DNA from 2 places in the Mesorhizobium sp. Pch-S genome. Region 1 is predicted to be linked to the other one. Evidence: predicted binding sites of a transcription regulator. Region 1 holds the regulator's gene; the other holds the start of a gene.
What was found. Region 1 encodes HrcA, which represses chaperone genes, less so after heat shock. Its sites were predicted from a motif close to GTTAGCACTCNCNNNNNGNGAGTGCTAAC; they were not measured.
Positions count from the first base shown of each region.

Region 1 (3,189 bases):
GGCGGGTGCCGGCATGGCGGGGGTCCTCATTGTCGCCGATGTAGTACCAGGGCCAGCCGTAGAAGGCGCCCTGTTTCACCGAAGTCGCGTATTCGAAGGGTAGATTGTCGCCCAGCGCATCGCGTTCATTGACCACACACCAGGGCTGGCCGGTCGCCGGCTGGACGGTGAGCCCCGAGCAGTTGCGCAGACCGGTGGCGACGCTTCGGCGGTTGCTGCCGTCCGCATCGAAAGCAAAGAGCGCGGCACGGCCACGTTCGTAACCCCATGCCGCTCCGAGCGGCTCGTTAGGGGCCCATGCCTTTGGCCCTCCGGGAGGATCGCCCAGGTCTTCGGCAACGTTGGACGCCGACCCCACAGACAGATAAAGCGTCTTGCCATCTGGTGAAAAAGCGATGTCGCGGGTCCAGTGACCGCCGTCGGGAATGTCCGCGACAACGGTCTCCGGCTTTCCAGAAGCCTTCAGATCGCCGTCCTTGTAAGGAAAGCGCACGATGCTGTCGGTGTTGGCGATGTAGACCCAGCGGGGATTTTCGGACGGGTGGAAGGCAATGCCATAAGGTGAACTCAGGCCTTTGGCGTAAATGGCTTCTTCGGCAGGCTTGGTGCTGCCGTCGCCGGGCCGGTAGAGCCGAACCTGGTCGGCGCGGCTGTCGGCGACGAAGATGTCGCCGTTCGGGGCAACACGGACGGCGCGCGGATTGCTGATGCCAGAAGCGATCAGTTCGGCTGAAAAACCGGCAGGCAGCTTCGGCTCTGCGTTCTTTGGCCGCCGCACCTCGCCAGGGCTGTTGGAAGCGGAATCGGACACATAGGGTCTGGGCAGATCCTGCGGCGTCAGCAGGCGCCGGGTGCCGGGCTTGTCGGCGCGCCAGCCGCCGAAGGCAGCCTCCCCTTTCAGAACCTCGGACTGCTGGGCGAGAGCCAGAGACACAGGCGCTACGAAGAACGGAACCAGCAAGGCTGCAACGGCACGTTTCACATCATCCTCCTTCGCCCACCAAGGGGAAGATAGGATGGGAGACGCATCGGCGCATCACAACTGACCGTGAAAAGATGTAGCCGTCAGGCTTCCGCGCCGAAGCCGGCTTCCAGCCTCTGTTCCAGTTCGACAAGGTCGGCGGGCAGCGGCAGCCCGAGCGCGCGCAGTTCGGAGAATTTCTCGCGCAACTGTTCCTGGATTTCGTGCTCGTCTTCCGGCTGATTGACCATCTCCTGCAGAAGCAGGCTGATGCGGGCCTTGATCTCTTCCAGCGCCATGGTGTTCCCTCCTGGCTGGCAGTCTCAGCTATTATCGCAGCATGCGCGAAATCAGCTGCGCCGTATAGTCCACCATCGGCACAATCCGGGCATAGTTGAGGCGCGTCGGACCGATGACACCGAGGGCGCCGACGACGCGTGCATCCTTGTCGCGGTAAGGAGCGACGACCAGCGACGAGCCCGACAGCGAAAACAGCTTGTTTTCCGAGCCGATGAAGATACGCACACCCGATCCCTGTTCGGCGAGGTCGAGCAGCTGGATCAGCCCGTCCTGCGCCTCCATGTCCTCGAACAGGCGCTTCAGCAGCTCGATGTCGGCCTGGGCGGTGACATTTTCGAGCAGATTGGCGCGACCACGCACGATGAGGCGTGCCGGCAGGCCGCTCTCGGCACCGGCCCAGACGGCGAGGCCCTTTTCGACCAGATCCTGCGACAGCGCATCAAGCGCAGTGCGGGTTTCTTCCTTCAGCCGGGAAATTTCGCCGCGTGCTTCGGCCAGCGTGCGGCCGCGGATATGAGCGTTGAGAAAATTCGATGCCTCATGCAATTGTGACAGCGTGATGCCGGCCGGCAGGTCGATGACACGGTTTTCGACATCACCGCCATGAGAAACCAGCACCGCCAGGGCCTTGCCCGGCTCCAGCTGGATGAACTCGATGTGCTTCAGTGCCACTTCCGCCTTTGCGGCCAGGACCAGTCCGGCACCACGCGACATGCCCGACAGCATCTGGCTGGCTTCCGTCAGCATGTGTTCGAGCGACATGCCCTCGCCCGAAGCCTTGACCTGCGTCTCGATGGAACGGCGCTCGTCGTCGGTGAGATCACCGAACTCCATGAAGGCATCAACGAAGAAACGCAGGCCCTGCTGGGTCGGCAGCCGTCCGGCAGAAATGTGCGGTGCGTAGATCAGGCCGAGATGCTCGAGGTCGCTCATGACATTGCGGATCGTGGCCGGTGACAGCGACGAAGGCAGGATGCGCGACAGGGAGCGTGAGCCGACCGGCTCGCCGTCCCTGAGATAGGATTCGACGATGCGCCGGAAGATGTCGCGCGAGCGTATGTCGAGCGGCTGGAAGGCCGGCGATTGCATGATCGGATCGACGATGGGTTTGGTCATCGGGCACAAGATCTCCAGGGCCAAGGATATAGATTGCAACCGGGGCGACGCAAGCGACCCGTTTTCCTTTGCGCCCGATCCTGCATGGGGCTACAAGCCGGCCACGACTCCAAAACCAAGAAGAAAGAGCTTTGATGCGCCCCTCCAAACGCCAGCCTGATGAAATGCGTGCGATCTCCTTCGAGCGCGGCGTTTCCAAGCACGCCGAAGGTTCCTGCCTGGTGAAATTCGGTGACACGCATGTGCTGTGTACGGCCAGCCTGGAGGAGAAGGTACCGGGCTGGATGCGCAACTCCGGCAAGGGCTGGGTGACGGCCGAGTACGGCATGCTGCCGCGTTCGACCGGCGACCGCATGCGCCGCGAGGCTTCCGCCGGCAAGCAGGGCGGCCGCACGCTGGAAATCCAGCGCCTGATCGGCCGCAGCCTGCGCGCCGTGGTGGACATGCAGGCACTGGGCGAGGTGCAGATCACCGTCGACTGCGACGTCATCCAGGCCGACGGCGGCACCCGCACGGCGTCCATCACCGGTGGCTGGGTGGCGCTCCATGATTGCCTGCGCTGGATGGAAGCACGCCAGATGGTGAAGCTGGACAAGGTGCTGAAGGACCACGTCGCTGCCATTTCCTGCGGCATCCATGACGGCCAGCCGGTCATAGACCTCGACTATCTCGAGGATTCTTCGGCCGGTACCGATGCCAATTTCGTCATGACCGGCAAGGGCGGCATCGTTGAAATCCAGGGCACCGCCGAAGGCGAGCCCTTCTCGGAAGAGCAGTTCTCGGCACTGATGGGGCTGGCCAAGAAGGGTATT
Region 1 is NZ_CP029562.1:495,150-498,338, forward strand. Features, by position in the region: gene C1M53_RS02360 (sorbosone dehydrogenase family protein) at 1-958, opposite strand, end outside; gene C1M53_RS02365 (hypothetical protein) at 1,066-1,260, opposite strand; gene hrcA (heat-inducible transcriptional repressor HrcA) at 1,292-2,377, opposite strand; gene rph (ribonuclease PH) at 2,512-3,189, shown strand, end outside.

Region 2 (3,189 bases), 1.7 Mb from region 1:
ACAAATCGGCGATCCTGGCCACGCTTTATGAGCGCTTCTCCGAGGTGACGCGAGCGCGACAGCAGGAGATTGCGGCAGACATCGACGGGCTGGAGAGCATGATCGCGGCTTCAGACAGGATGCTCGACGACTATTACGAACGCGTTGCCGGAGACCCGGCCATCCAGGACCTCCAAAACGCCATCCAGGCCGACAAGGCACTGCAGAACCTCGACATCGCCGAAACGCATCATCAGGCCGATGTCTTCTGCGACCAGCTCGTGCACCTGCTGAAGCCGGAGCGGCGCGAGGCATTTCGGCGCCTGGTGTTCCTGTTCTTTCAGCTTGCGGGTGGCGTCGTTCGGCTGGCGCTGACGCAGGACAAGGCGGCGGGACAACGCACGATCGAAGACTACAAGTCGATCATCCATGGCCAGTTGCGCACATTTTTCGACTAGGGCAATTCCAGGAAAAAGTATGTTTCCGCGGAAGACGGACATGCCCTGATCGTGCCTCGCTTTTGGGCACGCCCCTCGGAACTGAAATACCGGGAATCAGGCCATGGCTAAAATGATGTGGGCCTGGATCTTTGCGACGATCTCACCCTGCCCGTGTTTTTCCGCAATTGCCCTTGCGACATAGTCGGTCGCAGCATCCAGTTTTCCCGCATCCCTGGCCTCGATCTCGGTCCTCAGCACGGTGCCCTTGCAGTAGGCGACAGCCGGTAGCATCGGCGAGGATGCGCGGCTCTGTTCTGCCCTCGTATCGATCTCGATGTGAGAAAACCCTGCGTTCTCCACGTCGCTACGGATCAGTTCCCTGTCGTGATAGCCGTGCGGCGTGCGTGCCAGGAAACGCGGCGGATCGTTTGGAAAGACTTCAGCGAGAGCATTCGTCACTTCATTTGCCAGGACATTCTCCTCGATGCGATCCCATACGCTGAACAGGAAATGCCCGCCGGGCTTTAGCACCCGTTTCGCTTCGCCATAGGCCGCCACGCGGTCGGGAAAGAACATCGCCCCGAACTGACAGCAAACGAGATCGAAGGCGGCATCCTCGAAGGGCAGCGCCAGAGCATCTGCCTGCCGCCATGTGACACGGTGGTCTGGCTCCTGCCTGGAGGCAGCGTAGTCCAGCATCGGCTGATTGAGGTCGGTCACCACATATTTTGCGTCAGGAGACAATCGTGGCGCCAACGCGCGGGTGACCACTCCGGTACCGGCAGCGATTTCCAGAACGGCGCCGGGCGAGAAGGAAACAACGCGTCGCGCAAGATCCCCGGCATATGGCTCGAAAATCAATGGCACCATATGGCGATCATAGTTCTCGGGTATAGAGCCCGCGAAGACCTGGTCCGCTTTGAGCATGGCCATCACCCGCCGTTCATGGATGCCGTGAGATTAGCATATTTTGCCCCAGCAGGATCGGTGTGGCCGGAGAGCATCCTCCAGAGACTGGAGCAGCCAGGATAAAACGCCAATTTCATGCGGCCAGATGCCGCGCTGCACCTTGACTCTCACCATGGGCGGGATTATCTCACCGCCACGTTAGCACTCACCCACAGAGAGTGCTAACCGAAGGTCCGGCAGGGCCGGACGGAGGAAATTCTTTCTCACCTTTCGCACCGAGGAAATCAAATGGCAAAGTCGAAGTTCCGCCCGCTTCATGACCGCGTGGTCGTTCGCCGGGTTGAATCCGAAGAAAAGACGGCTGGCGGGATCATCATCCCGGACACCGCCAAGGAAAAGCCGCAGGAAGGCGAAGTCATCGCCGTCGGCTCGGGCGCTCGTGACGAGGCCGGCAAGCTGGTTCCGCTGGATGTCAAGGCTGGCGACCGCGTCCTGTTCGGCAAGTGGTCGGGCACCGAAGTGAAGCTCAATGGTGAAGACCTTCTGATCATGAAGGAATCCGACATCATGGGCATCATCGGCTGATCATCCGCCGTTCATCCGCACCATCCAATCTTGATTTCGGGCGCTTAAGCCCAGGAGTAAAAAATGGCTGCTAAAGAAGTAAAATTCTCCCGTGATGCCCGCGAGCGCATGCTGCGCGGCGTCAACATCCTCGCCGACGCGGTGAAGGTCACCCTCGGCCCGAAGGGCCGCAACGTCGTCATCGACAAGTCGTTCGGCGCCCCGCGCATCACCAAGGACGGCGTCACCGTCGCCAAGGAAATCGAGCTTGAGGACAAGTTCGAGAACATGGGCGCCCAGATGGTCCGCGAAGTCGCTTCGAAGACCAACGACATCGCCGGCGACGGCACCACGACCGCAACGGTTCTCGCCCAGGCGATCGTGCAGGAAGGCGCCAAGTCGGTTGCCGCCGGCATGAACCCGATGGACCTGAAGCGTGGTATCGACCTCGCCGTGGTTGAAGTCGTTGCCGCCCTCGGCAAGGCTTCGAAGAAGATCAAGACCTCCGAGGAAGTCGCGCAGGTCGGCACCATCTCGGCCAACGGCGACGAGTCGGTCGGCAAGATGATCGCCGAGGCGATGCAGAAGGTCGGCAACGAAGGCGTCATCACGGTTGAAGAAGCCAAGACCGCCGAGACCGAGCTGGAAGTCGTCGAAGGCATGCAGTTCGACCGCGGCTACCTGTCGCCCTACTTCATCACCAACCCGGACAAGATGATCGCCGAGCTTGAGGACGCTTACATCCTCCTGCACGAGAAGAAGCTGTCCAACCTCCAGGCCATGCTCCCGGTTCTCGAAGCCGTCGTGCAGACCTCCAAGCCGCTCCTCATCATCTCGGAAGACGTCGAAGGCGAGGCTCTGGCCACGCTGGTCGTCAACAAGCTGCGTGGCGGCCTGAAGATCGCTGCCGTCAAGGCTCCGGGCTTCGGCGATCGCCGTAAGGCCATGCTGGAAGACATCGCTATCCTCACCGGTGGCCAGGTCATCTCGGAAGACCTCGGCATCAAGCTTGAAAGCGTGACGCTCAACATGCTCGGCCGGGCCAAGAAGGTCCGCATCGAGAAGGAGAACACCACGATCGTCGACGGCGCCGGCAAGAAGGCCGAGATTCAGGGCCGTGTTGCCCAGATCAAGCAGCAGATCGAAGAGACCACTTCGGACTACGACCGTGAGAAGCTCCAGGAGCGTCTCGCCAAGCTGGCTGGCGGCGTTGCCGTTATCCGCGTCGGCGGTGCGACCGAAGTGGAAGTGAAGGAAAAGAAGGACCGCGTTGACGACGCTCTGAACGCCACCCGCG
Region 2 is NZ_CP029562.1:5,441,035-5,444,223, reverse strand. Features, by position in the region: gene C1M53_RS25445 (TetR/AcrR family transcriptional regulator) at 1-437, shown strand, start outside; gene C1M53_RS25440 (class I SAM-dependent methyltransferase) at 534-1,346, opposite strand; gene groES (co-chaperone GroES) at 1,617-1,913, shown strand; gene groL (chaperonin GroEL) at 1,977-3,189, shown strand, end outside.
Region 2: a site for HrcA is predicted at 1,526-1,554, ahead of groES (co-chaperone GroES). Genes of this name have one in related genera too.